Regions from separate parts of the Lysobacter sp. F6437 genome, predicted to be linked through region 1. Evidence: predicted binding sites of a transcription regulator. Region 1 holds the regulator's gene; each other region holds the start of a gene.
What was found. The regulator HrcA, encoded in region 1, represses chaperone genes, less so after heat shock. The targets are predictions, from matches to a motif close to TTNGCACTCNNNNNNNNNGAGTGCNAA.
Positions count from the first base shown of each region.

Region 2: rpoH (RNA polymerase sigma factor RpoH) is a predicted target of HrcA. The motif match lies at 1,940-1,966, and genes of this name have one in related genera.
Region 3: groES (co-chaperone GroES) is a predicted target of HrcA. The motif match lies at 2,658-2,684, and genes of this name have one in related genera.

Region 1 is NZ_JBQWRB010000001.1:420,503-430,834, forward strand. Features, by position in the region: gene recN (DNA repair protein RecN) at 1-1,058, opposite strand, end outside; gene hrcA (heat-inducible transcriptional repressor HrcA) at 1,207-2,325, shown strand; gene grpE (nucleotide exchange factor GrpE) at 2,437-2,952, shown strand; gene dnaK (molecular chaperone DnaK) at 3,061-4,980, shown strand; gene dnaJ (molecular chaperone DnaJ) at 5,128-6,261, shown strand; gene dapB (4-hydroxy-tetrahydrodipicolinate reductase) at 6,311-7,021, shown strand; gene carA (glutamine-hydrolyzing carbamoyl-phosphate synthase small subunit) at 7,200-8,339, shown strand; gene carB (carbamoyl-phosphate synthase large subunit) at 8,341-10,332, shown strand, end outside.
Region 2 is NZ_JBQWRB010000001.1:1,713,390-1,723,721, reverse strand. Features, by position in the region: gene ftsX (permease-like cell division protein FtsX) at 1-104, shown strand, start outside; gene ACT9F5_RS08005 (response regulator) at 115-942, shown strand; gene ung (uracil-DNA glycosylase) at 1,088-1,795, shown strand; gene rpoH (RNA polymerase sigma factor RpoH) at 1,976-2,869, shown strand; gene ACT9F5_RS07990 (FAD-dependent oxidoreductase) at 3,023-4,450, opposite strand; gene ACT9F5_RS07985 (NYN domain-containing protein) at 4,565-5,341, shown strand; gene ACT9F5_RS07980 (primosomal protein N') at 5,459-7,696, opposite strand; gene ACT9F5_RS07975 (hypothetical protein) at 7,792-7,995, opposite strand; gene ACT9F5_RS07970 (hypothetical protein) at 8,170-9,084, shown strand; gene ACT9F5_RS07965 (DUF3106 domain-containing protein) at 9,071-9,730, shown strand; gene ACT9F5_RS07960 (DUF3667 domain-containing protein) at 9,735-10,332, opposite strand, start outside.
Region 3 is NZ_JBQWRB010000003.1:243,106-253,437, reverse strand. Features, by position in the region: gene ACT9F5_RS11405 (DUF6445 family protein) at 1-507, opposite strand, end outside; gene groL (chaperonin GroEL) at 615-2,264, opposite strand; gene groES (co-chaperone GroES) at 2,326-2,613, opposite strand; gene ACT9F5_RS11390 (helix-turn-helix domain-containing protein) at 3,124-3,522, shown strand; gene cutA (divalent cation tolerance protein CutA) at 3,587-3,910, shown strand; gene dsbD (protein-disulfide reductase DsbD) at 3,903-6,389, shown strand; gene ACT9F5_RS11375 (redoxin family protein) at 6,386-6,982, shown strand; gene aroQ (type II 3-dehydroquinate dehydratase) at 7,100-7,549, shown strand; gene accB (acetyl-CoA carboxylase biotin carboxyl carrier protein) at 7,614-8,087, shown strand; gene accC (acetyl-CoA carboxylase biotin carboxylase subunit) at 8,091-9,458, shown strand; gene ACT9F5_RS11355 (hypothetical protein) at 9,483-9,860, opposite strand; gene ACT9F5_RS11350 (hypothetical protein) at 9,857-10,332, opposite strand, start outside.

The DNA of each region.
Region 1 (10,332 bases):
ATTTCGGCATCCAGTCGCTGCAACCGGACCCCGGCGCCGCGCAGTTGCTCCAGCTCGGCGGCAAGGGCGTCGCGATGCCCGAACAACTCTTCCGGCGTGACGCGGTGCTTGCGTGCGAGGTCGTGCAGGCGGCCGAGTCGCTGCTCGAGGGTGTCGAAGGCGGACGGGTCCATGTCGAGGTCGCCGCGCACGCGATCGAGCATCGCCAGCGCTTCGTCGAGCTGGATCGCGGCGGCGTCGAGCATGCCGTCGACTTCGTTGAGGCGTGGTTCGTGTTCGGCGACGCCTTGCAGTTCGCCGCGCACCTGCTGCAACTCATGGGTCAGCGACGGAGCGTCCTCGCCGCCGAGGCGGGCGAACGCGGTCTCGCAGGCGCCGATGAGGTCGGAGGCGTGGGCTTGCCGGCGATGGTCGGCCCGCAGTTGAGCGATCGAGTCGGGTTCCAGGGTTTCCCGTTCCAGCTCGGCGTGCTGGTGCTCCAGCCAGTCGATACGTTCGCTGACGTCGCCCTTGGCCGAGAGCGATTCGCGCTCGCCGAGCAGTGCACTCCAGCGGGCAGCCGCAGCAGCCACGGCATCGCGTTCGGCGTCGGTACGACCGTAGGCATCCAGCAGGGTCAACTGGCTGGGCCTCGACAACAGTGCCTGGTGTTCATGCTGGCCGTGGATCTCGACCAGCAGGCCGGCGAGTTCAGTCAACTGCCCGACCGTGACCGGACGTCCATTGACCCAGGCGCGCGAACCGCCATCGGCCCGCACCACGCGACGGACCAGGCAGGCGCCATCGTCGCCAGCGCCTTCGTCCAGTTCGTTGTCGCGCAGCCAGTCGCCAGCGGCCGGCACGTCCTGCAGGGTGAATTCGCCGACCACCTCGGCGCGGTCGGCGCCATGGCGGACCACGCCGCTGTCGGCGCGCAAGCCGGAGAGCAGCCCCAGCGCGTCGACCAGCAACGACTTGCCGGCACCGGTTTCGCCGGAGATGACGGTCAGGCCGGGTCCGAAACCGAGCTCGGCCTCGCTGACCACGGCGAATTGTTTGAGTGAGAGATGCGCGAGCATGCGGCGGCGAGTGTAAAGGGGACGGGACGGCGACGGCAGGGGGAGGCTCGCATGATCGCGTCTCGCCGGCTGCGTCGCCACGACCGCGAACCCGCCGGCCGCGCCGTCGGGTTGCGCCACCGGGCCGACGGGCTTATACCCGGTGGTGATGAGTTCCAAGCCCGCCGAACCGCACAACAGCTGGAACCCGCGCCCCACGGGGGAGCCCGGGACCCGTGGCGACGCGGCTGGCCCCGCCGGGCTCGACGCGCGCTCACGCCAACTGCTTCGCACCCTGATCGCGGGTTACATCCGCAGTGGCGAGCCGGTCGGTTCGCAGGTGCTGGCGCGACAGTCGGGGCTGGACGTGAGCCCGGCGACCATCCGCAACATCCTTGCCGATCTGGAGGAGGCCGGTTTGCTGTCCGCGCCCCACACCTCGGCAGGGCGGATCCCGACCGCCCGCGGTTACCGCCTGTTCGTCGACTCGCTGTTGCAGGTCCGGCCACTCCCGGATGCCGAACTGGCGCGGCTGCGCGACGAGCTGCCGGCGGGCTTCGGCACCCAGGCATTGCTCGGAAGCGCCTCGGAGCTGCTCTCGGCGATGAGTCATTTCGTCGGCGTGGTCAGCGTGCCGCGGCGCGAGCAGTTCGCGTTCCGCCGGGTCGACTTCGTGTCCATCGATGCCCAACGGGTGTTGGCGATCCTGGTGTTCTCCGACAACGAGGTCCAGAACCGGATCATCCATACCCGCCATGCCTACGAATCGTCCGAGCTGGAGCAGATCGCCAACTACCTCAACCACCATTTCGCGGGACGCTCGCTGGCCGACATCCGGGCGACTCTATTGAGCGAACTGAGGTCGGACCGGACCGAGATGGAGCGGCTTCTGTCGCGTTCCGTCGAGCTGGCCGAACAGGTCCTGGTGCCGGGAAACGACGACATGGTGCTGGCCGGGCAGACACGGTTGATGGGTGTGCAGGAGTTGTCGGACGTGGACCGGTTGCGCGAGCTGTTCGAGGCGTTCGCCCGCAAGCGCGAGATCCTCCAGTTGCTCGAGCGTACGGTGCAGGCCCCGGGCGTGCGGATATTCATCGGCGAGGAAACCGGGCTGGCGCCGTTGGAGGGCGTGTCGCTGGTCACCGCGCCGTACGTCGCCGGTGGTCAGGTCCTCGGGGTGCTCGGCGTGATCGGTCCGACCCGCATGGCCTATGGGCGGGTGATCCCGGTGGTGCAGGCCGCGGCGGACGCGCTCGGCGATGCATTCGGACGCGAAACCCGGCGCTAGGCAGGCTCCCGCGACGCTTGAATTGCACCGGGTCGACCCCAATTGCTCGTCCCTGTCACCCATCGCGCCCACGGCCAGACGGAACCGTGTGCACCAGGACCCAGGTTGAGCATGACCACCGAACCCATGAAGGAAGCAGCCGAACAGGCCGCCGCCGAGAACGAGCAATCCCCCCTCGCCGCCGAACTTGAGGCCGTCCAGGCCGAACTCGCCCAGTTGCGCGAAGACACCCTGCGTGACCGCGCGGACCTCGAAAACCAGCGCAAGCGGCTGGAGCGCGAGCGCGACATGGCGCGCAAGTTCGCCAATGAGCGCCTGCTGGCCGAACTGCTGCCGGTGATCGACAGCCTGGAAGCCGGCCTCGCGGCGGCAGGCGACGATGCGGTCGCGCTGCGCCAGGGCATCGAGTTGACCCTCAAGCAGTTGCTGAAGGTCACCGCCGACAACGGCCTGGTCGAAGTCAACCCGGCCGGGCAGCCGTTCAACCCCGACCACCACCAGGCGATGAGCACCATCGACAGCGCCGACCATCCGCCGGGCCACGTCGTGCAGGTCTACCAGAAGGGCTGGTTGCTGAACGAGCGGTTGCTGCGCCCGGCGCTTGTCGTGGTCAGCAACCACGACTGAATCGTGCGGCCGGTGGCGGTTCTTGAACTGAAGCACGGCGACCCCAGATAGCGTTCATCGGCGGCAAAGACCGCTCCAAAACATCCGGATTCAAGAGGGAGCAACACCATGGGCAAGATCATCGGTATCGACCTGGGCACGACCAATTCGTGCGTGGCGATCATGGAAGGCGGCAAGGCGAAGGTCATCGAGAACGCCGAGGGCGATCGCACCACGCCGTCCATCGTCGCCTACACCAAGGACGGCGAGATCCTCGTCGGCGCCTCGGCCAAGCGCCAGGCGGTCACCAATCCGAAGAACACCTTCTACGCGGTGAAGCGCCTGATCGGCCGCAAGTTCACCGACGCCGAGGTGCAGAAGGACCTCGACCTGGTCCCGTACAGCATCGTCGCGCATGAGAATGGCGACGCCTGGGTCGCGACTGCCGACGGCAAGAAGATGGCGCCGCAGCAGATCTCGGCCGAAGTGCTGAGCAAGATGAAGAAGACCGCCGAGGCCTACCTGGGCGAGACCGTCACCGAGGCGGTCATCACCGTGCCGGCGTACTTCAACGACAGCCAGCGCCAGGCCACCAAGGACGCCGGCAAGATCGCCGGGCTCGACGTCAAGCGCATCATCAACGAGCCGACCGCGGCCGCGCTGGCCTACGGCATGGACAAGAAGGGCGGCGACCGCAAGGTCGCGGTGTACGACCTCGGCGGCGGCACCTTCGACGTGTCGATCATCGAGATCGCCTCGGTCGACGGCGAGATGCAGGTCGAGGTGCTGGCCACCAACGGCGACACCTTCCTCGGTGGCGAGGACTTCGACAAGCGCGTCATCGATTACCTCGTCGACGAGTTCAACAAGGACCAGGGCATCGACCTGCGCAAGGACCACCTGGCCCTGCAGCGCCTCAAGGATGCCGCCGAGCGCGCCAAGATCGAGCTGTCGTCCGCGCAGCAGACCGAGGTCAACCTGCCGTACGTGACCGCCGATGCGAGCGGCCCGAAGCACCTCAACATCAAGCTGACCCGCGCCAAGCTGGAGTCGCTGGTCGACGACCTGGTCAAGAAGACCATCGGCCCCTGCCGCACCGCGCTGAACGACGCCGGCCTGCGCGCCAGCGACATCGCCGAGGTGATCCTGGTCGGCGGCCAGACCCGCATGCCGAAGGTTGGCGAAGCGGTAGCGGAGTTCTTCGGCAAGGAGCCGCGCAAGGACGTGAACCCCGATGAAGCGGTCGCGGTCGGTGCGGCGATCCAGGGCGGCGTGCTCGCCGGTGACGTCAAGGACGTGCTGCTGCTCGACGTGACCCCGCTGAGTCTTGGCATCGAGACCCTGGGCGGCGTGTTCACCAAGATCATCGAGAAGAACACCACGGTGCCGACCAAGGCCTCGCAGACCTTCTCGACCGCCGAGGACAACCAGTCCGCGGTCACCGTGCACGTGCTGCAGGGTGAGCGCGAGCAGGCCCGCTACAACAAGTCGCTGGCCCGCTTCGACCTGTCCGGTATCGAGGCCGCGCCGCGCGGCATGCCGCAGGTGGAGGTGTCGTTCGACATCGACGCCAATGGCATCGTCCACGTGACCGCCAAGGACAAGAAGACCGGCAAGGAGCAGAAGGTCGAGATCAAGGCCGGCTCGGGCCTGTCGGACGAGGAGATCCAGAAGATGGTCGCCGACGCCGAAGCCAACCGCGAGGAAGACCAGAAGTTCCACGAGCTGGTACAGGCACGCAACCAGGCCGACGGCCTGATCCACATGACCCGCACCACCATCAAGGAGAACGGCGAGAAGCTGCCGGGCGAAGCGATTGGTGCGGCCGAGAGCGCGATTGCCGAACTCGAGACCGCGATGAAGGGCGACGAGAAATCGCAGATCGAGGCCAAGAGCAAGGCGCTGGAAGAAGCCGTGCAGGCGTTGATGGCGGCGGTGCAGTCGCAGCAGCCGGGTGCTGATGCCGCCGGTGACGCCGGTGCGGGCCAGGCCGCCGACGACGTGGTCGATGCCGAGTTCACCGAGGTCAAGGACGACGAGAAGAAGTAGGGCGTCCAGGTCCTCCGTTCGAACCAGGTCCACGCCTTCGGGCGTGGACGTCTTGAGGGCCCGGGTCGCCACGCGACTCCGGGCCCGTTGTTGCACGACCACCAGTCCCCGACCCGGTAATCCGGTGGGGCAGGGAAGCAGTGGAAGATGAGCAAGCGCGATTACTACGAAGTCCTGGGCGTGGCCCGCGACGCCGGTGCCGATGACCTGAAGAAGGCCTACCGCCGCTGTGCGATGAAGTATCACCCGGACCGCAACCCGGGCGACCATGCCGCCGAGGCCTCGTTCAAGGAGTGCAAGGAGGCCTACGAAGTACTGGCCGACGCCAACCGTCGACGGATGTACGACCAGCACGGCCACGCCGCCTTCGAGCACGGCATGGGTGGTGGTGCGGGCGGGCCGGGTGGCTACGCCGACATGGGCGATATCTTCGGTGACATCTTCGGCAACATCTTCGGGGGTGGCGCTGGGGGTGGCCGTGGTCCGCGTCGCGGCGCCGACATCGGCTACGTGATGGAGCTGTCGCTGGAAGAGGCCGTCCGCGGCATCGAGAAGCAGGTCGAGATTCCCACGCTGGACGAATGCGAAAGCTGCGACGGCAGCGGCTCGGCCGACGGCAAGCTGGAAACCTGCCAGACCTGCAACGGTCGCGGCCAGGTGCGCTTCCAGCGCGGCATCTTCTCGATGCAGCAGGGCTGCCCGCATTGCGGCGGCCGCGGCCAGACGATTGCCAACCCCTGTGGCGACTGCCACGGCCAGGGCCGGATCGAGAAGACCAAGACGTTGTCGGTCAAGATTCCGGCCGGCGTCGACAACGGCGACCGCATCCGGTTGGCGGGCGAAGGCGAAGCGGGGCCGGCGGGCTCGCCCCCCGGGGACCTCTACGTCGACGTGCGCGTGCGCGAGCACGAGATCTTCCAGCGCGACGGCGACGACCTGCATTGCGACGTGCCGATCCGCCTCGGCCAGGCCGCGCTGGGCGACACCATCCGGGTGCCGACCCTGGGCGGCGAGGTCGAACTGCGGATCCCCGCCGAGACCCAGACCGGCAAGGTATTCCGGTTGCGCGACAAGGGTGTGCAGTCGGTTCGCAGCCGCCGCACCGGCGACCTGTATTGCCGCGCCGTGGTCGAGACCCCGGTCAACCTGACCAGCGAGCAGCGGGAGCTGCTGACCAAGCTGGAGGCGACCTTTACCGGCGAGAACGCGCGCAAGCATTCGCCGCGTTCGTCGACCTTCCTTGACGGGGTCAAGGGCTTCTGGGACCGGATGACCTCCTGACGCCCAGCCAGCGCTTGTCGGCCCCAGCCGGGCCGGCTAGCCTGCATCGATGAACCCGCCCACCCGCATCCTCATCCACGGTGCCTCCGGCCGCATGGGCCAGGCCCTGTCGCGGCTGTCGGGCGAACGCGACGACGTCCAACTGGTCGCCGCGGTATCGCGCAGCAAGCCGCCGCAGCGGGTGGTGGATGGCGTGCCGCAGTTCTCGGTGGCCGAGCTCCATGGGGTTCCGGAGTTCGATGTGGCGATCGATTTCAGCCTGCCGGCGGGTTTCGACGCGATCCTCGCGTTATGCGCCGAACGCGGCGCCGCGCTGGTGTCGGGCACGACCGGGCTGGAACCGGGGCAGCGCGAAGCGATGTCGGATACCTCTACGAGTATCCCGGTGCTGTGGTCAGCCAACTTCAGCCTCGGTGTTGCGGTGCTGTGCGACCTCGTCGAGCGCGCGGCCCTCACGCTGCAAGGCTGGGACTGCGACATCGTCGAATCCCATCACGTGCACAAGAAGGACGCGCCTTCCGGGACCGCGCTGGTGCTGGCTGCCTGCGCGGAGCAGGGCGGGGCGACGCCGCATCATGCCGCGATCCGGGCGGGCGACATCGTCGGCGAGCACCTGGTGCAGTTCACCGGGCTGGGTGAACGGGTCGAACTGGTCCATCGGGCGACCAACCGGGACGTGTTCGCACGCGGGGCGCTGCATGCGGCCGCGCGGCTGGCTGGCCGGGACCCTGGGCGCTACGCGCTTCGCGATCTCCTGTAGGACCGCCCAGCTGAACAAAGCTGCTGGCGTCGAAGCGACTTCATCGCTAGAATTCCCGTTCGCCTGAACTCCATTTTCGGACCGGTCCTGCACCGTGTCCGCGCTTTGCTGCAACCTGCATTCCGGTTTGCGCTGCGCCTGGTGGAGTCAGGATTCCCTGGCAATCAAGGCGATCCCCGTGAACCAACCCGCAATCCTTGCGCTCGAAGACGGCACCATCTTCGAGGGCATTTCCGTAGGCGCGCCCGGCCTTTCCGTCGGCGAAGTGGTGTTCAACACCGCGATGACCGGTTACCAGGAAATCCTGACCGACCCGTCCTACGCGCGCCAGCTGGTCACCCTGACCTATCCGCATGTCGGCAACACCGGCTGCACCGACAACGACGATGAGTCGACCCGGGCGTGGGCCGCCGGCCTGATCGTGCGCAACGTTCCGCGCCGGCCGAGCAACTGGCGCAGCGAAGTCTCGCTGCCGGAGTGGCTGGCCCAACGCGGCGTGGTCGCGATCGCCGACATCGACACCCGCAAGCTGACCCGGCTGCTGCGCGAAACCGGTGCCCAGTCCGGTGCGATCATGGCTGGCGACGGCCTCGATGCCGACAAGGCGCTGGAAGCGGCGCGCAAGTTCGCCGGCCTCAAGGACATGGACCTGGCCAAGGAAGTCTGCATCCGCGAGCCGCTGCAGTGGGTCGACGGCCAGCTCGATCTCGACAGTGGCGAGTTCGTCCGCGCCGAACCCCGGCACCACGTCGTTGCCTACGACTTCGGAGTCAAGCACAACATCCTGCGGATGCTCGCCGAGCGTGGCTGCAAAGTGACCCTGGTGCCGGCGCAGACCACCGCGGCCGAGGTATTCGCCTTGAAGCCGGACGGCGTGTTCCTGTCCAACGGTCCGGGCGACCCGGCGCCGTGCGATTACGCGATCGCCGCGATCCGCGAATTTGTCGACCAGAAGATCCCGACCTACGGCATCTGCCTCGGTCACCAGCTGCTCGGCCTCGCGGTCGGCGCGAAGACCCTGAAGATGAAGTACGGCCACCACGGCGCCAACCACCCGGTGCAGGACCTCGATACCGGCCGGGTGATGATCACCAGCCAGAACCACGGCTTTGCGGTGGACGAAGCGACGCTGCCGGCCAACGTGCGCGTCACCCACCGTTCGCTGTTCGACGGCTCCAACCAGGGCATCGCGTTGACCGATGCGCCGGCCTTCAGCTTCCAGGGCCACCCCGAGGCCAGTCCCGGCCCGCACGACGTGGCGCCGCTGTTCGACAGGTTCGTCGCCTCCATGAATGACAAGAAAGCCGAGGCGCACTGACATGCCCAAGCGTACCGACATCAAGACCGTCCTGATCATCGGCGCCGGCCCGATCGTGATCGGCCAGGCCTGCGAGTTCGACTATTCCGGCGCCCAGGCGTGCAAGGCGCTGCGCGACGAGGGCTACCGGGTGGTGCTGGTCAACAGCAACCCGGCGACGATCATGACCGACCCGGACATGGCCGACGCGGTCTACATCGAGCCGATCAACTGGCAGACGGTCGAGAAGATCATTGCCAAGGAACGCCCCGACGCGCTGCTGCCGACCATGGGCGGCCAGACCGGTCTCAACTGTGCGCTCGACCTCGCCGACAACGGCGTGCTGGAGAAGTACGACGTCGAGCTGATCGGCGCCTCGCGCGACGCGATCCGCATGGCCGAGGACCGCGAGCTGTTCCGCGTGGCGATGGCCGAGATCGGGCTGGAGTGCCCGAAGGCCGCGGTTGCCAAAACCTTCGAGCAGGCGGTCGAGATCCAGGCGACCGTCGGCTACCCGACCATCATCCGCCCCAGCTTCACCCTCGGAGGCAGCGGCGGCGGCATCGCTTACAACAAGGAGGAGTTCGAGGAGATCGTCAAACGCGGCCTCGAGCTCTCGCCGACCAACGAGGTACTGGTCGAGGAATCGGTGCTGGGCTGGAAGGAGTTCGAGATGGAAGTGGTCCGCGACACCGCGGACAACTGCATCATCGTCTGCTCGATCGAGAACTTCGACGCGATGGGCGTGCACACCGGCGACTCGATCACCGTCGCCCCGGCGCAGACCCTGACCGACAAGGAATACCAGCGTCTGCGCGACGCGAGCATCGCGGTGCTGCGCAAGATCGGCGTCGACACCGGCGGCTCCAACGTGCAGTTCGGCATCAATGCGCAGAACGGCCGCGTGGTGGTGATCGAGATGAACCCGCGGGTGTCGCGTTCCTCGGCGCTGGCGTCGAAGGCGACCGGCTTCCCGATCGCCAAGGTCGCCGCCAAGCTGGCGGTCGGCTACACGCTTGACGAGTTGCGCAACGAGATCACCGGCGGCGAGACCCCGGCGTCGTTCGAGCCGTCGATTGATTACGTGGTCACCAAGATCCCGCGCTTCGCGTTCGAGAAGTTCCCGGCCGCCGATTCGCGCCTGACCACCCAGATGAAGTCGGTCGGCGAGGTGATGGCGATGGGCCGCACCTTCCAGGAATCGTTGCAGAAAGCGTTGCGCGGGCTGGAGACCGGCAAGGTCGGTCTCGACCCGACCGGCCTGGACCTGTCCAGTGAAGACGACCTCACCAAGTTGCGGCGCGAGCTCAAGGAGCCGGGTCCGGAGCGCATCTTCCATATCGGTGACGCCTTCCGCGCCGGCATGAGCGTGGAGGACGTGCACGCGCTGTCGTTCGTCGATCCGTGGTTCCTCGACCAGATCGAGGAGATCATCGCCGCTGAGAAGGACATCACCGAGGCCGGCCTGTCCGCGCTCGACGCGGGGCGCATGCGTGAACTCAAACGCCTGGGCTTCTCCGACGCGCGCCTCGCGCAGCTGACCGGCACCGACGAGCATGCGGTGCGCACCCTGCGTCGCGCCTTCGGCGTGCGCCCGGTGTACAAGCGGGTCGACTCCTGCGCGGCCGAGTTCGCCACCACCACCGCCTACATGTACTCGACCTACGAGGACGAGTGCGAGGCCAACCCGAGCGACCGCGACAAGATCATCGTGCTCGGCGGCGGGCCGAACCGGATCGGGCAGGGCATCGAGTTCGACTACTGCTGCGTCCACGCCGCGCTGGCGCTGCGCGAGGACGGCTTCGAGACCATCATGGTCAACTGCAATCCGGAAACCGTGTCGACCGATTACGACACTTCCGACCGCCTGTACTTCGAGCCGCTGACGCTCGAGGACGTGCTGGAGATCTGCGACCTCGAGAAGCCCAAGGGCGTGATCGTGCAGTACGGCGGCCAGACCCCGCTGAAGTTGGCGCAGGACCTGGAGGCCGCCGGCGTGCCGATCATCGGCACC
Region 2 (10,332 bases), 1.3 Mb from region 1:
TGGCGGCACTTGCCATTGTCCTTGGCGCCGGCGTGCTCGGCTGGATCGGCGCCGGCCTGGTCACCGGCCACTACCTGCGCCAGACCCGGCCCACCGACACATGAGCGCGCACGCATGACCGTGAACGACGACAAATTGCGCCACGTCGCCGCCGCCGCCCCGCGGGTGATGGTGGTGGATGGCTCGAAGCTGGTACGCAAGCTGATCGGCGACGTGCTGGTACGCGAACTGGACAACGTCGAGGTCGTGCCCTGCGCCGACATCAGCGAAGCGCGCGCCGCGCTTGCCGCCGGCCCGGTCGACCTGGTCACCACCTCGCTGGCGTTGGCGGACGGCGACGGCATCGCGCTGGCCCACGCCGTGCGCGAGGCCGCGGGGCAGGCCTACGTGCCGGTGATCGTGGTCTCCGCCGACGCCCAGTCGCACCTGGAGTCGCGCCAGTTCACCGAGGACGTCACCGATTATTTCGACAAATCGCTCGGCCACACCGCGCTGGCGGAATTCATCCGCGGCTACGTGCAGCCTGCGCCAATCCCCGGAGCGCGCGTGCTGTACGTCGAGGACAGCAAGGTGGTGGCGCTGGCGACCAAGCGCATGCTCGAGCGCCAGCAGATGCAGGTGCTGCACTTCGTCGATGTCGAGTCGGCGCTGGAGTACCTCGAAGGCCAGCGCGGCGCCGACGATCCGGGCACCGACCTGGTCCTGACCGACGTCTACCTGAAGGGGGAACTCGAGGGCAAGGACCTGCTCGACCGGGTACGCAACGATTTCGGATACGGCAAGCGCCGCCTGCCGGTGCTGGTGATGACCGGCGACGCCAACGCCGACAACCAGAGCGCACTGCTGCGTGCCGGCGCCAACGACCTGGTGCTGAAGCCGATCGAGGAGCGCCTGCTGGTGACCAAGACGCTGTTCCAGCTTCGCCTCGCCAAGCTGGCGTGAGCGTGTTGCCGAGGGCATTTGTGGACGCCTGTGCACTTGCTTTTGTAGGAGCGGCTTCAGCCGCGATGGGGAGTCGGCCCGGGCGAACGATTTTCCGATCGCGGCTGAAGCCGCTCCTACAAGGGCGGGGAGTTCTTTCGCAGGCATGACCGACGACCGGATCAAGCTCGAACCCTCCTGGAAGGCACGCATCGGGGACTACCTGCAGCGTGACGAGATGCAGTCGCTGGCCGGGTTCCTGCGCCAGCGCAAGGCCGCCGGGGCGCGTGTGTTCCCGCCCGGCCCGGAGATCTTCGCCGCGTTCGACGCCACCCCGTTCGACGCCACCCGGGTGGTGATCCTCGGCCAGGATCCGTACCACGGCCCCGGCCAGGCCCACGGCCTGTGCTTTTCGGTCCGCCCCGGGGTGCCGGTGCCGCCGTCGCTGCTCAACATCTACAAGGAAATCGAGCGCGACCTCGGCATCACCCGCCCCGACCACGGCTGCCTGCTGCCGTGGGCCCGCCGGGGCGTGCTGTTGCTCAATGCGGTGCTGACGGTCGAGGCCGGCCAGGCCGGTGCGCACGCCGGCAAGGGCTGGGAAGGCTTCACCGACCACGTGGTCGAGACGCTTGACCGTGAGCGAGAAGGCCTGGTGTTCCTCCTGTGGGGCAGCTACGCGCAGAAAAAGGGCGCGATGATCGACCGCCAGCGCCACAGGGTATTGAAGGCGCCGCACCCCTCGCCGCTGTCGGCGCACCGGGGCTTCCTCGGTTGCGGCCATTTTTCCGCCGCCAACCAGTACCTGGCCCGCCAGGGGCAGGCACCGATCGACTGGTCGTTGCCTCCGGTGTCCGCGCTGGAATTGGCCTGAGCCCGTCCCCGGGGAAGGGCGGCGGCGAGACAGTCAGCGGGCATTGAAACTTTTGACCCGGACCTTACGTCCAACGGTGCACGATTCATCTTCGAAATACCGCTGATTGTTCCGTGAATGGGATGCTGAAGCCCCGCCGGAGCCTTAGCACTCACCCATAACGACTGCTAAGATCACCCCATGACCCAGATTGCAGCCTCCAACGCCCTCGTTTCCAACAGCCTGCCGGTCTCCGCGCTCAATGCGCTGACCCCGATCGGCTCGCTCGACGCCTACATCGGCGCCGTCCACAAGATCCCGGTGCTCAGCGCCGAGGACGAGCAGGCGCTCGCCCGCCGTTTCCATGGCGAGGAAGACCTCGACGCCGCCCGCGAACTGGTCCATTCGCACCTGCGCTTCGTGGTCCACGTCGCCCGCGGCTACAACGGCTACGGCCTGCAGCTTGGCGACCTGATCCAGGAAGGCAACATTGGCCTGATGAAGGCGGTCAAGCGCTTCGACCCCGACCAGGGCGTGCGCCTGGTCAGCTTCGCGGTGCACTGGATCCGCGCCGAGATGCACGAGTTCATCCTCAAGAACTGGCGCATCGTCAAGGTTGCGACCACCAAGGCGCAGCGCAAGCTGTTCTTCAACCTGCGCAAGAGCAAGAAGCGCCTGGGCTGGATGAACGACGCCGAGGTCACCCAGGTCGCCGCCGACCTCAACGTCTCCAAGCGCGAGGTGCTGGAGATGGAGTCGCGGCTGTCCGGCCGCGACATTGGCTTCGACCTGTCGAGCGATGATGACGACGACCACGCTCCGCCGTCGCCGGCCGCGTACCTGCGCACCAGCGATGAGGACCCGTCGCAGATCTACGAGCGCGAGGATTCCGAGGACAGCCAGATCGCGCTGCTGCACGAAGGCCTGGCCGAGCTCGACGAGCGCTCGCGCGACATCGTGGCGCGCCGCTGGCTTGGCAACGAGAACAAGGTGACCCTGCAGGAGCTGGCCGACGAGTACGGCGTGTCGGCCGAGCGGATCCGCCAGATCGAGGCGAACGCGCTGAAGAAGATGCGCGCGTTGTTCACCGCGTAGGCGATGGCGACATCGCAGTGATCGAGCGGCGGCCCGGGAAACCGGGCCGTTCGCGTTGGTGGGCGCGAGTCCCGGGCTTTTGTAGGAGCGGCTTCAGCCGCGATCTGGAGCCGGTACGGACGACCAGCCATCCGATCGCGGCTGAAGCCGCTCCTACATCAGCGGTGGGTCGTCGGGGGCGTCCGGCTTGCCGAAGATGATCCGCGCGTGGCGCTGGTAGCTCCAGTACGCCCAGGCCCAGTTGAGCATCACTACCAGCCGGTTGCGGAAACCGATCAGGAACAGGATGTGCACCACCAGCCAGAACCACCAGGCGATCAGCCCCGACAGTTTCAGCCGCCCGAAGTGCACCACCGCGGCCATCCGGCCGATGGTCGCGAGGTTGCCGAAGTCGCGGTAGCGGAACACCGGTGCGGATTGGCCGCCCAGTCGCGCGCGGATCGCGGCGGCGACGTGCGTGCCCATCTGCTTGGCCGCCGGCGCCACGCCGGGGACAGGCTTGCCGTCCTGCCGGATGCTGGCGAGGTCGCCGGCAACGAACACGTCAGGATGACCGGGCACGCCGAGATCCGGGTTCACCACGACCCGGCCCGCGCGATCACGTTCTGCATCCAGCAGCGCCCCCAGTGGAGAGGCGGCCACGCCCGCGGCCCACAGCACGGTACGTGCGGGAATCGTGACCGGCGTGGCGGCGGCATTCGATGGGGCGTCGCTGCCAGGCAGTCTGGTTGTTGTTGTCGCGTCAGTGGCTGGCAACTGGACATCGGGCGCCGAGCCGCCGTCCGATGACCGGGCGGTGCCCGGGGTTTCGGGGCTTGCCGGATCCTTTCGCGACAGGGTGAAGCCGTGCGCATCGATCGCGCTGACCGGCGAGTCGGTCAGCACCTCGACGCCGAGTTTCTGCAATTGCCGCCGCGCTTTTTCCGATAGCGAGTCCGGGAACGTCGACAGCACCCGCGGCCCGGCTTCGACCAGCCGCACCCGGGCCGCGGAAGGATCGATATGGCGGAACTCACGGCGCAGGGTCTTGCGCGCGATCTCGGCCAGGGTGCCGGCCAGTTCGACTCCGGTCGGGCCGCCGCCGACCACCGCGAAGCTCAGCCAGGCGTCGCGCTCGGCCGGGTTGTCGGCAGCTTCGGCGCGTTCGAACGCCAGCAGCACCCGGCGCCGGATCCGCAGCGCGTCGTCGAGTGTCTTCAGCCCGGGCGCGTCATCGGCCCAGTCGTCATGGCCGAAGTAGGCATGGGTCGCGCCGCTGGCGAGCAGCAGGGTGTCGTAGTCGAGCCGGTCGCCATCGGCGAGGGTCAGCCGCCGGGCCGCGGTGTCGATGCCGGTGACCTCGCCCAACCGCACCTCGACGTTGTCCTGCCCGCGCAGGATGTGCCGCAGCGGCGCGGCGATGTCCGGCGCCGACAACCCGGCGGTCGCGACCTGGTACAGCAGCGGCTGGAACAGGTGGTGGTTGCGGCGGTCGACCAGGGTGATGCGGACGTCGTCGCCGGCCAGCGCACGGGTCGCCCACAGCCCGGCGAATCCGCCACCGACCACCACCACATGGTGCTGCCTGCCGTTGCCGTGCATGCCGACTCCTGCGTTCGCGTCGGCATAGTCTGACAGCCGCGTCGTCGCCGACCAATGTCCGGCCACCCACCGCCACTGCGGTAGGCTCGGGCCATCATCCCGCAAGGAACCGCCATGGCCACGGCCGAGACCGAAAAGCGCATCGCCCTGCTGATCGACGCCGACAACGCGCCGGCCGCCAAGATCGACGCGATCCTGACCGAAGTCGCGCGCTACGGCGTCGCCAACGTGCGCCGTGCCTACGGCGACTGGAAGAACCCGCACATCAAGGGATGGGAGGCGACGCTGCACGAATACGCGATCCGCCCGATCCAGCAGTTCGCCTACAGCCGCGGCAAGAACGCGTCCGACATGGCGATGGTGATCGATGCGATGGACCTGCTGTATGCGCGCAACCTCGACGGCTTCGCGATCGTGTCGAGCGATGCCGACTTCACCCCGCTGGTGATGCGGCTGCTGACCGACGGCGTCAAGGTCTACGGCTTCGGCGAGAAGAAGACGCCCGAACCGTTCGTCAATGCGTGCTCGAAGTTCACCTACGTCGAAGCGTTGGGCCAACCCGAGAAGGCCGGCGCGACCACCGCGACCGAGCCGCGCAGTGCCGCCGAGCTGCGCGGCGATCCGCGCCTGCTGCAGATGCTGCGCGGCGCGGTCGACTCGACCGGCGGCGACGACGGCTGGTCGCCGCTCGGCGCGGTCGGCCACCAGATCAGCAACCAGGCCTCGTTCGATCCGCGCAACTTCGGCTACCGCAAACTCAGCGACCTGATCGAGGCGACCGGCGTGTTCGAGGTGCGCCGCGACGAGCAGATCATCTGGGTACGCGAGAAGCCCAAGCCCCGCGCCGCGGCGAAAGCCAAGCGCGCCCCGCGCAAGCGACCCTCGGCATAGGACCTGTAGGAGCTGCTTCAGCCGCGATCTGGAGTCGGCGCGGGCGAACGGTTCCAGATCGCGGCTAAAGCCGCTCCTACACCCCCAGGGAAGCCAGCTTGGGGGGCAAGAGCGGCGTCAGTACAGGTCCACCGGGTCCACATCCAGCGACCAGCGCACCTTGCGCGCCTCGGGCAGCGCGTGGATCGCCGGCAACGCCGCATCGAGCGCACCGTGCAACGCGCGACGCTGCGGCGCCGACAACAACAACTGCACCCGCTGGTAGCCGGCGCGACGCGGCATCGGCGCCGGCAGCGGGCCGCTGATCTCCAACGTGCGCTCGGCATCGCGCTCGACGCAGCGACGCACCGCCTGCAGGAAGTCGTTGGCGACTTCGACCTGTTTTGCTTCCGCGCGCAGCATCGCCAGGTGCGCGAATGGCGGGAAACCGGCGGCCTCGCGCTGCTCCAGTTCGAGCTCGGCGAAGGCGCCGTAGCCGCCCGACAACAACGTCGCCAGCAACGGGTGCTCCGGGTGGTGGGTCTGCAGCAGCACCTGCCCAGGCTTGTCGGCGCGGCCGGCGCGGCCGGCGACCTGGATCAGCAGTTGCGCGAGTTTTTCCGGCGCGCGGAAGTCGGCGCTGAACAAGCCTTCGTCGATGCCGACCACCGCGACCAGGGTCAGGTTCGGCAGGTCATGGCCCTTGGCCAGCATCTGGGTGCCGACGAGGATGCCGCGGGCGTCACCGAAGCCGGCCAGGTGCTGCTCCAGCGCGTCGCGGCGGCGCGTGGTGCCGCGGTCGATCCGCAGCACCGGCACCTCAGGGAAGCGTTCGCGCAGGGCTTCCTCGATCCGCTCGGTGCCGGCGCCCTGCGACTGCAGCGCCAGTCCGCCGCAGTCGGGACAGGCGTTGGGCGCGGGCCGACGCGCGCCGCAGTGGTGGCATTGCAGTCGTCGGCCACCGGCATGCACGGTCATCGGCGTGCCCTGCTCGGGCAGGCTGCAGTGCGGGCACTGCGCGCTCCAGCCGCAGTCGTGGCACAACAGCACCGGGGCGTAACCGCGGCGGTTCTTGAACACCAGCACCTGGCCGCCGGCGTCGAGCGCGCGGCCGATCGCATCCAGCAGTTCCGGCGACAGCCCGGCCTGCAGTGGCCGCTTGCGCACGTCGACCACCCGCACCACCGGCGGCTGCGCATTGCCGGCGCGCTGGCGCAGGCGCAGGTGGCTGTAGCGTCCGGCCTGCTGGGCGTTGCGCAGCGACTCCAGTGACGGCGTCGCGCTGCCGAGCACGATCGGCACCGCCAGCGCGCGGGCGCGGACCAGGGCGAAGTCGCGGGCGTGGTAGCGGATGCCGTCGAGCTGCTTGAAGCTGCCGTCGTGCTCCTCGTCGATGACGATCAGGCCCGCCTTCGGCAGCGGCAGGAACACCGCCGAACGGGTCCCGACCACCACCCGCGCCTCGCCCCGATGGCAGGCCGCCCAGGTACGCGCGCGCTCGCCATCCGACAGCCCCGAGTGCAGCACGTGCACCGGCACCCCGAGGCGCGCGCGGAAGCGCGTGAGCAGTTGCGGGGTCAGGCCGATCTCCGGCACCAGCACCAGCGCCTGCCGGCCACGTTCCAGGCAGTCGGCGATCGCATGCAGGTAGACCTCGGTCTTGCCGCTGCCGGTGACGCCGTCGAGCAGGAACGGCGCGAACCGGCCGGCACCGGCCAGCACGGCCTCGACCGCGGTCTGCTGCTGCGGGTTGGGGGCGGGTCCCGGTTGCGGCGCGGGCGCCCCGTGCGAGGGCTCGATCGCGATGCGCTCGGCGAACCCGCGTTTGGCCAGCGAACGGGCGGCGCTGCGCCAACCGTCGAGGGCGGCATCCGCAGGCGCGTCGAGCGTGGCCTCGGCGAGTGGCCCGTCGCGCAGCTGTTCGGCCAGCCGGCGCGGCTTGCCTGCGCGCAGCCCGTCCAGGGCGGTTCGCCCGGCCTCGGTCAGTCGCCAAGCCCAGTTGTGGGTGTCCGGCAACGGTTCGCCGTGGCGCAACGGTCCGGGCAGGGCGGTGGCCAGCACTTCACCCAGCGGTGCGTGCAGGTAGCGGGCCAGCCAGCGCAGCGAGTCGAGCAATTCGTCGGCGAACAGCGGTTCGGCATCCAGCACCGCCAGTGCCGGCTTCAGGGTCGGCGCGTCGGCTTCGGCCGCCGCAGGCATCGCCACCACCACCCCGACCCGCTCGCGCGGGCCGAACGGCACCCGGACCCGCGCGCCAATGGTGGCGGCCGGGCCGTCACCGGGGGGCGCAAGGTAGTCGAACAGGCGTGGCAGCGGCAGCGGCAGGGCGACCCGCAGGACGGTCGACACGGGCGGGTTGGACGGTGCGGGCGGCATTGGCGCCAGTCTAGCGAGCGGTGCTTCCGGCAGGCACGGCAGTTGCGCTGCATTGCTTCGGGGTGCCTGACAAAACGTGCGCAAGTTCGCGTTTTTCAAGGGAAATGCCCGTTATCCACATCGACTGTGGATAACTCTGTGCATGGTCGCGGCGCAAGAATGCGCGATGCCGTTGCCACAAGCCCCTGCGCCGGGTTGGTCAAAAAAGTGCCATGAGCGATAAAGCCCCGGAAATCAGGCACTTGTCCGTGAAACATCGCTGCAATATGGCCCTGCATCTTCCTGAACGGGTCGTTCATGACGGAAAACCCGCCGCTGTGCACAACCGGATTCGACGCAAGCCCCCGTCACGCTTTGTTCGCGAAGTTTTACAGGGCTTGTCAAGCCATCTGGTGGAGGCATTGCGGTCGCTATGATGCAGGCATGGTGAATTCGTTCCGATGAGTGTCCGTCCTCCGCCGGGGTCCTCCGGCATGCCCCATTCCGATACGGGTGCCACGTCCGCTGCCGGGCCATCGGCCCCGCCGGCGCTGGCCGCGTTCCTGCGCGGGGTCGAGCGCCGCGGCGCGGTGCTGGCCGAGCTGCAATGCGGCGACGTCGCCACCGGGGATGCCGCGCTGGCTGCGACCATGCGGCAGTTCCGCGCAGAGGCCGGTCGCCTGCCGATGGACCAGTGGCCCCGACGGTTCTGGACCTTGCTGCTGGCCCAGCCCGGCTTGCGCGACCACCCGCCGCTGGCGATGGAGCTGGATGCGACCGATTGCCTGGCCACACTCGGCGATGGCCCGCGGGCGGCATTGTTGCTGCGACTGGCCGCGGGGCTGGAGCCGGCCGCGGCGGCCGCGGTGCTGGGTGTCGCCGAGCCGACCTACCAGCTCGCGCTGCGCCGCGCGCTGCCGCGCCACGCCGACGGCCGTGCCGATCCGCAAGCGTGGCAACGCCTGGGCGACCAGGTGCGGCGCCGGATCAAGACCCTGCCGCCGCCGCGACTGGTGCGGCTGGGCCGCAATCGCGAGGCCGCCCTGGCGGGGACAGCCGGCAGTGGCGAGGTCGGCGCGCCGGCCAGGGCCGTCGACAGGCGGCCGTCGCTGGCCTGGTTGCCGGTCGTGTTGTGGACGTTGCTGGGGTTGTGCGTGCTGGGATTCGCCGCGACCTTCTGGCCGGGTGCCGCGCGCTGGCTTGATGGCAGCGCACGCGGCAGGCCCGGGCAACATGGACTTCCGGCGGAAGCACCGGCGTCGCGTTACGGCGCGGAGGCCGGACTGGTCACCCATCGCGACTTCGCGCTGCTGGCCGACCCGGAAGGCCTCGCCGAATCCGAACAGCTCGCTTTCAACAGTTGGCTGATCGACCATTTTTCCAGCGAGGCCGCCGATGAGTCGCGTTGATCGACGTTCACGATCCTGCCGTTGGCCGCTGTTGACGGCCGGCTTGCTGGCGCTGGCGGCGTTCGCGCACGCGGCGCCGGCCGTGCTGGATGACCTCGAAGTGGTCCTGCCGCAACTGCAACCGCAGCGACGCGCGGAGCTGCAGCAGCGAGCCGCGCAGTGGACCGCGTGGAGTGCGGAACAACGCCGTGCCTTCCTCGATCGTGTCGAGCAATGGAACGCCATGCCGGCCGCCGGGCGTGGTGCCGCCCGGGAGCGATACCAGGCCTGGCAGGCCTTGCCGGCCGACGAGCAGGCCCGCGTACGCGCGGCCGCGCGCCGCTTTGCGGGCCTGCCAGCCGAAGAGCGGGAGGCACTGCGCAGCCGGTTCGACGCGCTCGACCGCAGTGAGCGCCGCGGCTGGCTGCTCGGCCCGGAGCTGGGTGCCGACTACGCCGCGCTGCAGCCGCTGCTGGCGCAGGTTCCGCCGGGCGAACACGACGGTCTGTTACGCGTGCTGCGTGCGATGACGCCGCCACAACGCCACGACCTGTCGGTGCTGGTGCAACGCACACCGCCACAGGAGCGCGCGCTGCTGCGTCGCGAGCTGGTCTCGACCGCCGCCGCCAACCGCAACGACTGGCTGTGGGACCGCCTGCACCGCTGACCGGTCAGCTGCCCGCCAGCCGCGCGAGGAACGCGATGATCGTCGCGAACAGCAGCATCATGAAATAGACCATGCCGATGGCGAGGTACTTCGGCACGGTCAGCCACCAGCCCTGCCGGTAGACGCGCTTCTGCATCAGCAGCAGATAGACCGGCATCCAAATCATCATCGCGGCCGACGCGGTGGCGATAACGATGCCGATCCAGACCGGCGCGTTCGCCAGCCAGCCGCCCAGCAGCGACAGCAGGAACAACACCGTCAACGCCAGCAGCAGGAACGCGTGGCTGTACAGCGCAACCACCAGGTGCTCCAGGTAGAGCCGCCGGGTGAACAGGTAGAAGATCTTCAGCAGCAGCGCGAACACCGGCACCAGCAGGAACAGTGCGGTCGGCGCGGACGCCATCATGCCCTGCACCCAGAACTCGGCCGAGGCGAAGGACTCGCTCTCCATGTTGCGATCGATGTTGCCCGCCTTGCGGTTTAGCCACGCGTTGGCGAAGTCGGGCCACCAGCCGACCACCAGCGGGTTGGTCTCCGGGTCCCACACGCCATGATGGCCGAGCATGTTGAACTGCAGCCCGCTGCGCCAAGGCTGGGACGGC
Region 3 (10,332 bases), on a different contig from region 1:
CAGGCGGTTGAAGCGCATCGGCACGCGCATGGTCATTTCCCACTTCGAGTCGTCGGTGCCATCGCGTTCGATCAGTTGCTGGTACATCGCCGCGCGCGAGGAAAAGCCCATCGCCGCGATCTCCTCGTCGTTGAACGGCGCGCGATCGGTTCCGGTCGGGCGGTGACGGAAGAACTCCGTGCCGCCCTGGCAGTCTTCCGGTGCGCTGAGGTAGAGGATCCCGGACCAGTGCGCCGAGTCGACGTGCACCTTGGCGCGGCCGACATCGTTGGCCAGCGTGATCCGGAACTTCGCGTGCGACTGCGGCGGCGACACCGGCTTGAGCCGTTCGCCGACGATCCGCGAGGCGGCTTCAGACAGCCCGTCGATCTCCAGCCGCTCCAGCGAGTTGCGGCCGGGAAACGCACCCTGCAGATCCGGGTAGTTCAGCCCGAGCGCAGTCTGGCGGAACTGCCGTGCGTCGTGCACGCCGAGGAAGTCGTCGACGATGATCAGTGAAGTTGGCATGGGCGCGGAGCCTAGCCCGGTGGCCGCAGCCGCTCAAGGCGTGCAAACAAGAACCCCGCCTTGCGGCGGGGTCCCTGGTATTGCGGGTAGTGCGGGAAGGCGTGGGATCAGAAGCCCATGCCACCCATTCCGCCCATCCCACCCATGTCGCCGCCACCCGGCATCGCCGGCTCTTCCTTCTTCGGCAGCTCGGCAACCATCGCCTCGGTGGTGATCATCAGCCCGGCGATCGACGCGGCGTTCTGCAGCGCGGTGCGGGTGACCTTGGTCGGGTCCAGGATGCCGAACTCGAGCATGTCGCCATACTCGCCGTTGGCGGCGTTGTAGCCGTAGCTGCCCTTGCCTTCCTTGACGTTGTTGAGGACGACCGAAGCCTCTTCGCCAGCGTTGATGACGATCTCGCGCAGCGGCGCTTCCATCGCGCGCAGGGCGATCTGGATGCCGTGGTTCTGGTCTTCGTTGTCACCCTTCAGGCCGGTGATCGCGGCCAGCGCGCGGATCAGCGCAACGCCGCCGCCCGGGACCACACCCTCTTCCACTGCGGCGCGGGTCGCGTGCAGGGCGTCTTCGACGCGGGCCTTCTTCTCCTTCATCTCGATCTCGGTCGAGGCACCGACCTTGATCACCGCCACGCCGCCGGCCAGCTTGGCCACGCGCTCCTGCAGCTTCTCGCGGTCGTAGTCGGAAGAGGTCTCCTCGATCTGCGCCTTGATCTGCTTGATGCGGCTCTCGATGCCCGCGGTGTCGCCGGCGCCGTCGATGATGGTGGTGTTCTCCTTGGAGATCTGCACCTTCTTCGCGCGGCCCAGGTCGTTGATGGTCGCCTTCTCCAGCTGCAGGCCGACTTCCTCGGAGATCACGGTGCCGCCGGTCAGCACGGCCATGTCTTCCAGCATCGACTTGCGACGGTCACCGAAGCCCGGCGCCTTGACGGCGCAGACCTTGACGATGCCGCGGATGGTGTTGACCACCAGGGTCGCCAGCGCCTCGCCTTCGACGTCTTCGGCGACGATCAGCAGCGGCTTGCCGGCCTTGGCCACGCCTTCCAGCACGGGCAGCAGGTCGCGGACGTTGGAAATCTTCTTGTCGTAGAGCAGGATGAACGGGTCATCCAGTTCGGCCTGCATCGACTGCTGGTTGTTGATGAAGTACGGCGACAGGTAGCCGCGGTCGAACTGCATGCCCTCGACCACGTCGAGCTCGTTCTCCAGGCCCGAGCCGTCTTCGACGGTGATCACGCCTTCCTTGCCGACCTTGTCCATCGCCTGCGCGATCAGGTCGCCGATGTTGGCGTCGGAGTTGGCCGAGATCGTGCCGACCTGGGCGATTTCCTTGGAGGTCGACGACGGCTTGGAGAGGTTCTTCAGCTCGCCGACGGCCGAGGTCACGGCCTTGTCGATGCCGCGCTTGAGGTCCATCGGGTTCATGCCGGCGGCGACCGCCTTCATGCCCTCGCGGATGAACGCCTGGGCCAGCACGGTGGCGGTGGTGGTGCCGTCACCGGCGATGTCGGAGGTCTTGGAAGCGACTTCCTTGACCATCTGCGCGCCCATGTTCTCGAACTTGTCGGCCAGCTCGATCTCCTTGGCGACGGACACGCCGTCCTTGGTGATCGTCGGGGCGCCATAGCTCTTGTCGAGCACGACGTTGCGGCCCTTCGGGCCCAGGGTGGCCTTGACGGCATTGGCGAGAACGTTGACGCCGCGCACCATCTTTGCGCGCGCGTCTTCGCCGAAACGGATTTCCTTGGCGGACATTGCGGATTACCTCAAAAAGAATTGCGGAAAAGGGGGTTGGAACGGGAGGACGAAACCGCGATCAGCCGAGGATCGCGAAGATGTCGTCTTCCTTGACCACCAGCAGGTCGGTGCCGTCGAGCTTCACTTCGGTGCCGCTGTACTTGCCGAACAGCACCTTGTCGCCGACCTTGACCTTCGGCGCGCGCACGCTGCCGTTGTCGAGGGTCTTGCCTTCGCCGACCGCGACGACCTCGCCCTTGATCGGCTTCTCGGTGGCCGAGTCCGGGATCACGATGCCGCCGGCGGACATCTTTTCTTCTTCCATACGCTTGATGACCACGCGGTCGAACAGCGGCTTGATATTCATGGCAACCTCTAAGTGGTTGAAAGGGTGGGGAAAGAACGCGGAATCTAGCAGTCTCCCCAATCGAGTGCCAAGACCGGGGACGACAACGCCCGACTCAATCGGGACTGCCGGGGAGATGGGGGGCGCAATGGCGCTTTCAAGGCCGGTGGATGCGATCGGCGTCATCGCGACGCAAAAAAAGAGCGTGCCCCGAGGGACACGCTCTTTTCCGGTTTCGGGATTGGCTTCCGAGCGCGGCGCGATCCTGCACCTCTCCCCTGACCTGGACCCCCATGTCGAGCCGACTTCCTGTCGGTCAGCGGCCATGGTGGCCATTTTTGGTCACCGTGACTACAGACCACCCGGTATGGGATGGCTACCTCCGGTGGCTCCTATGTGTGATAAACGTCGAATAACCGTGGCCCGTCCGGGTACATCTTGAAATATAGCCACCGATAGGAAACCACTTGACGTGAATATCAGGCGCATAGTTAATACCGGTACCTACGACTTTGCCCGTGTACAAAACCCATGACCCCGGAATTACGCATCCGTCTCGCCCGTCGCCATGGCGGCTTGTCCCAGGCCGCGCTCGCCGCCGCGGTGGGTGTCCAGCGCAGCGCGGTCAGCCACTGGGAAGCATCTCCCGGCAAGTCGCCCAGCGCCTCGCACCTGCGCCAGGTGGCGATGGCGACCGGGGTGCAATTCGAATGGCTGGCGACCGGGCGCGGCAAGATGACCCTGTCGCCGGAAGTGGCGATGGATTCGGTCGCGGCCGCGGATGCACTGCTGGTCGACGATCCACTGGAGCTGCGGCTGCTGACCGCGTTCCGCGACTGCCCCCCGCGCTCGCGGGTGCCGCTGGTGGAGATCGCCGAGCAACTGGCGGTACACCGGGTCGGCCGTCCGCGTGGCGGCAGCCGGAGCTGACCCGCGGCTCCGGTGCAACGCGCTGGGCTAGGCTATGCAGCCCTCCACCCAGGTTCCCCGGTCAATGTCCGTCCTGCTTTGCCTGTGCACCTGCCCCGATGCCGCCAGCGCCCGCATCATCGCCGAGGCGCTGGTCGCGGAACGGCTGGCCGCCTGCGTCAGCCGGTTGCCGGGGCTGCAATCGACCTATCGCTGGGAGGGTGCGATCGAACATGCCGATGAAGTACTGCTGCTGATCAAGACCGGCGCCGACCGGCTCGACGCCGTTACCGCGAGGGTGCAGGCACTGCATCCATATGAACTGCCGGAACTGATCGCGGTCGAAGCCGCCGGCGGACTTGCGCCGTACCTCGCCTGGGTGGCCGAACAGACCCGTGAAGATGACTGAAGAAGCCAAGCACCCGCTCCACCGGGGCTTTCAACTGCTGGTCCTGACCCTGCTGCTCGGCGCACTGGCGCCGGCCATGGCGGCGATCGATCCGGACGACCTGCTGCCGGTCGACGAGGCATTCGCGCTGGAAGCGCGGGCGGAATCGCCCGATGCGATCGCGATCGACTGGCGCATCGCCGACGGCTACTACCTCTACAGGCACCGGACCAGCGTCGAGGCGGATACCGGCTTCGACGCACGGCCGCTGCAGATGCCGCCGGGCGAGGCCCACGAGGACGAGTTCTTCGGCGCGGTCGAGACCTATCGCGACCGGTTGCACGCGACCCTTCCGGGCCAGGCCAAGGCAGCGAGCACGGTCCTGACGATCAAGTACCAGGGCTGTGCCGACGCCGGCATCTGCTATCCGCCGCAGACGCGCAAGGTAACCGTTGCGCTGCTGGCCGGGGGTGCGAACAACGCAGCCACCGCGCCGCTGGTGCCGTTTGGCGCTCAGGGTGCAGGGGGTGCAGCGAATCCGCTGGCCGGGAGCCTCAATCCATTGCTGGGCGGTACGGCTGCCGGCACCGATCCGTTGCCGTTGCCGCCGGAGCAGGCGTTCGGCTTCGAGGCGATCGCCGGTGATGGCAATTCCCTGCTGCTGCGCTTCACCCCGGCGCGCGGCTACTACCTGTACCGCGACAACACCTCGCTGGAACTGGCAGGCAACGATGCCGGCATCACCCTCGGCGCGCCGCAATGGCCGCAAGGGACCGAGCACCGCGACGAGCACTTCGGCGACGTGGTGGTCTATTTCCGCCAGATCGACGTGCCGCTGCCATTGCGGCGCACACGCCCCGACCCGGCGACGCTCCGGCTGACCGCGACCTTCCAGGGCTGCCAGACGGACGGGATCTGCTATCCGCCGATGACGCGGATTGTCGAGGTGGCGTTGCCGACGGGTGTGGTGACGGCCGACAGCGTGGCGACCCCCGCGTCCGCCGATCGGGATGAGGCTTCCGACAACAAGCCCGATCCCGCCGAAACGCAAGCTGCGATCGCTTCGAGTAGGAGCGACGTAAGTCGCGATCGCACGGCGACCCCGGATGGCGAGGCGTTCGCGACTGACGTCGCTCCTACAGGGGCCGACTCGCGGGATGTCGCGGGAGTACCGGGCGCCGGTCTGGCCGAGGACAGCCGCCTTGCCGCCGCGCTCTCAGGCCCCGACCGCTGGCTGGCGCTGCTGAGCTTCTTCGGTTTCGGCCTGTTGCTGGCATTCACGCCATGCGTGCTGCCGATGATCCCGATCCTGTCCGGACTGATCGCCGGTGCGTCGGCGGGCCACGAGCGGGGCCTCGGTGCCAGGCGCGCATTCGGGCTGTCGCTGGTCTACGTGGTCGCCAGTGCGATGGTGTTCACCGCGGCGGGCGTGGTCGCCGGGCTGGTCGGTGCCAACCTGCAGATCGCGTTCCAGGACCCGTGGGTGCTGGCGGCGTTCGCGGCGCTGTTCGTGGCGTTGGCGCTGTCGAGCTTCGGGCTCTACGAGATCCAGTTGCCCGCCGCGCTGCGCAATCGGCTCGGCAGCCTCAGCGACCGCCAGCGCGGTGGTTCACTGGCCGGGGTGGCGGTGATGGGCGCGCTGTCGGCGCTGATCGTCGGTCCCTGCGTGGCGCCGCCGTTGGCAGCCGCGGTGCTGTATATCGGCCAGACCCAGGACCCCGTATTTGGCGGCGCCGCGCTGTTCCTGCTGGCGATGGGCATGGGCGTACCGCTGCTGGCGTTCGGCGTTGCCGCCGGCAAGGGCCTGCCGACCAGCGGGCCGTGGATGGTCGCGGTGCAGCGGGTGTTCGGCTTCGTATTCCTCGGCCTGGCGGTGTGGATGCTGTCGCGGATCCTGCCGGCGCCGTTGGTGCTCGGTTTGTGGGGCGCGTTGCTGATCGGCTCCGCGGTGATGCTGGCGCTGGCGCTGGGTAGGTCAGCGGCGCGTGACGGGCTGCGTGCGCTCGGCTGGACCGCGGCCGCGCTGCTGGGCGTGGCCGGCGCGACGCAGGTGGTCGGCGCGCTGGCCGGAAGCCACGATCCGCTGCGGCCGCTGGCAGGGCTGCGTGGCGGCGGCACCGAGGTCCGCGAACTGCCGTTCCGCACGATCAAGTCGCTGGCCGACCTCGACCGCGAGATCAAGGCCGCCGCAGCGGCCGGCCGGCCGCTGCTGCTCGACTTCTATGCCGACTGGTGCGTGGCCTGCAAGGAGATGGAGAAGTACACGTTCCCCGAGCCCACCGTGCACGCCGCGCTTGCCGATTTCGTCCTGCTCAAGGCCGACGTCACCGCCAACGACACCACCGACCAGGCGCTGATGAAGCGGCTCGGCATCATCGGCCCGCCGGCGACGCTGTATTACGTCGACTCAGCCGAGCGCCGCGAACTGCGGCTGTTCGGCTTCGAACCCGCCGCGAAGTTCGCCGAACGCGCCGATCGGGCGCGGGCGGCGCTGCCATGAAGCCGTTCACCAAGGTCCTGCTGGTCGCGGTCGGCGCCGGAACGCTCGGCATCGTCGCCGGGCTGTGGTCCAACGGTCCCGGGCCGCTGCTGGAATCCGAGCTCGGCCAGCGGGCGCTTCAGGGCGCGCTGTCCGCGTCCGCACCGCCGACACCGGACGGATTGGCCGTCGCCCGCCGTGGCGAAGTGATCCCGACCGTGGTGCTTCCCGACCTCGATGGCCGCCAGGTCACCCTGCCCGCCGCCCACGCGGGCCGCCCGCTGCTGGTCAACTTCTGGGCCAGCTGGTGCGGTCCGTGCATCCAGGAGATGCCAGAACTCGACCGCTTCGCTGCCAGCCAGGCCGCCGACGGCGTGCAGGTGGTCGGGATCGCGCTGGACGACGTCGAGGCGGTCCGGGCGTTCCTGCAGCACACCCCGGTGCGCTACCCGATCCTGCTCGACGCGCCCGGCCCGCGCGATTCGGGCGTGCAGCTCGGCAATCCCAAGGGCGTGCTGCCGTTCACCGCGCTGATCGATGCGGAGGGACGGCTGGTCAAGCAGAAGATCGGCCCGTTCGAGCACGGCGAGATCGACGGATGGGCCGCACCATGACCGGCGGCATTCAAACATCCGTTTAAATCGCGACAACTTCGGCGAAACAGCAGGGAACTTCTGGACAACGCGGCAACGCTTCGGCCACACTGCCGCCTTTCCGAATCCCGGCCCTCCATGCCAAAGCTGCTGGTCCTGCACGGCCCCAACCTCAACCTGCTCGGCGAACGCGAGCCGGCAGTGTACGGGCAGGCCACGCTGGCCGAGATCGACGCCGACCTGCGCGCACGCGCCGAGGCCGCCGGCCACGCGCTGGAGTGCATGCAGTCCAACGCCGAGCATGTGCTGGTCGAGCGGGTGCAGGCAGCGCGCGCCGACGGCACCGCACTGATCCTCATCAACCCGGCGGCCTTCACCCACACCAGCGTCGCCCTGCGCGATGCTCTGGCCGCCGCGGCGGTGCCGTTCTACGAGATCCACCTGTCCAACCCGCACGCCCGCGAACCGTTCCGCCACCACAGCTATTTCAGCGACCTGGCCGCGGGCGTGGTCGCAGGGTTCGGTGTCGACAGCTATCGCTACGCGCTCGATGCCGCGCTGTCGCGGCTGGCCACGGCCCGGCCCTGACGGCCCACCCGACCTATACGTGCCGCTCATCGCGGCGTCCCGAATTCCACCAAGAGGCCCACCCATGGACCTGCGAAAAATCAAGAAACTCATTGACCTGCTCGAAGAATCCAACCTGGCCGAGATCGAGATCAAGGAAGGCGAGGAGTCGGTGCGCCTGGCCCGCAGCCCGCGCGGCGGCGCCGTTGCGCCGATGATGCAGGCCGCGCCGGTGCAGATGCAGGCCCAGATGCCCATGCCCATGCACTCGCCGGTCGACGCCGCCACCGGCGGCAGCGCCAAGCCTGCCGATGACCTGCCCGCGGGCCACGTGCTGCGCGCGCCGATGGTCGGCACCTTCTACACCTCGCCGGCGCCGGACAAGCCGCCGTTCGTGACCGTCGGCCAGTCGGTGCAGGCCGGCGAGACGCTGGCGATCATCGAGGCGATGAAGATGTTCAACCCGATCGAGGCCGACGTCTCCGGCACCGTGCTCAAGGTGCTGGCCGAGAGCGGCCAGCCGATCGAGTTCGACCAGCCGCTGTTCGTGATCGGGTGATCCATGCTGGATAAAGTCGTCATTGCCAACCGGGGCGAGATCGCGCTGCGCATCCTGCGCGCCTGCCACGCGCTCGGCATCCGCACGGTGGCGGTGCATTCCACCGTCGACCGCAACCTCAAGCACGTCGCGATGGCCGACGAGTCGGTCTGCATTGGTCCTGCGCCGTCGACCGACAGCTACCTCAACATGGCGCAGCTGATCGCCGCGGCCGAGGTCACCGACGCGCAGGCGATCCACCCGGGCTACGGCTTCCTGTCGGAGAACGCCGACTTCGCCGAGCGCGTCGAGGAATCGGGCTTCATCTTCATCGGGCCCAAGGCCGAGACCATCCGCCTGATGGGCGACAAGGTCGAGGCGATCCGGGCGATGAAGGAAGCCGGCGTACCCTGCGTGCCCGGCAGCGGCGGCCCGCTCGGCGACGACGCCGAGACCAACATCAGGATCGCCCGCGAGATCGGCTACCCGGTGATCGTCAAGGCGGCCGGTGGTGGCGGCGGCCGCGGCATGCGCGTGGTCCACACCGAAGCCGCGCTGGTCACCGCAATCCAGACCACCAAGGCCGAGGCCAAGGCCGCGTTCGGCAACGACATGGTCTACATGGAGAAGTTCCTGGAGAACCCGCGCCACGTGGAGATCCAGGTGCTCGCCGATGGCCAGGGCAACGCCGTGCACCTGGGCGAGCGCGACTGCTCGATGCAGCGCCGCCACCAGAAGGTGGTCGAGGAAGCGCCGGCGCCGGGCATCACGCCCGAGCAGCGCGCGGAGATCGGCAGGGTCTGCACCGAGGCCTGCATCCGGATCGGCTATCGCGGCGCCGGCACGTTCGAGTTCCTGTACGAGAACGGCCGCTTCTACTTCATCGAGATGAACACCCGCATCCAGGTCGAGCACCCGGTCACCGAGATGGTCACCGGCATCGACCTGGTGCGCGAGCAGCTCAACATCGCCGCCGGCCACAAGCTGTCATTGAAGCAGGACGACATCGTGCTGGAAGGCCATGCGATCGAGTGCCGCATCAACGCCGAGGACCCGGACACGTTCATGCCGAGTCCGGGCCTGATCCAGCATTTCCACGCTCCCGGTGGCCCCGGCGTGCGCGTCGATAGCCACATCTACGAGGGCTACCGCGTGCCGCCGAACTACGACTCGATGATCGGCAAGCTGATCGTGCACGGTCCCGACCGCGAGACCGCGATCTGCCGCATGCGCGTGGCGCTGAGCGAGATGGTGGTGGACGGCATCAGGACCAACATCCCGCTGCAGCAGCGGATCCTGGCCGACGTCGGCTTCCAGCAGGGTGGGCAGAACATCCACTACCTGGAGAAGCGACTGAAGGAGCAGAAGGAAAAGTCGCTGTCGATCGTGTAGTCACGCACTTCCGGGCCGTGGCATCTACCGGGGCCCCTGCGGGGACTCCGGTGCCGGTTGCTGGGTCCCCGGGATCGGCCGTACGCCGTCGCTCGAGGAGACACTGATCACGGTCACGTACTCGCTGGAGCCGTCGGGCCAGATGACCCTGAAGGAACTCCCGGTCGGAAGCGTGGCGAACGGCGCGCCGCTGCCGGCGCGATAGGCCGCGGCGACCTGCGCGGCACCGGCCACCCGTTTCTCCAGCGGCGAATTCACCGACGTGGCCGTCACTGCCGACATCCCGCGGTAATCCTTCCCGAGCACGTCGATCACGACCCCGGCGGCCGCGACGGAATACGCGGCGAACAACGTGGTCCAGAACAACAGCTTGACCCTGCGCACGACAGCCTCGTTTTTCATTTCTGCACCTTCTTCTCGCCCGTCAGCGAGTCGGCCATACCATTCACCACGTCCGCCCCCTGTCGCGGCACTGCGGCATCGAAGACAAAACTGCTGAAATCCTGCCCGGGATCGCGCGAGCAGATCCCGCCATTGGCGCACTGCGACACCATCACCGCGCTGTCGGCACCGCACTCCATGCCCAGGTCACAGGCGGCGACCTGCCACGCCACCTCAGCCAGCCGGGTACCCGCGACCTGGCCCTCGAAGGCCCGGTCGCCACTCGCCTGGATGCCCATCGCCGGCGCCAGTGCCGCGAAGGATTCCGGATCCTGCGACTGCTGCACCCGATCCACCAGGTCGTGCTTGTACGCGTCGCTGGTGTCGAGCGGTTCGCCGGCGGCCAGCAGCGCGGCTTCCGCGGCAAGGCTCCCGGCCTCCGCGGCCTCGCGGGTCATGCCAAGAATCACCGTGTACGACAGGTCGTCGCCGG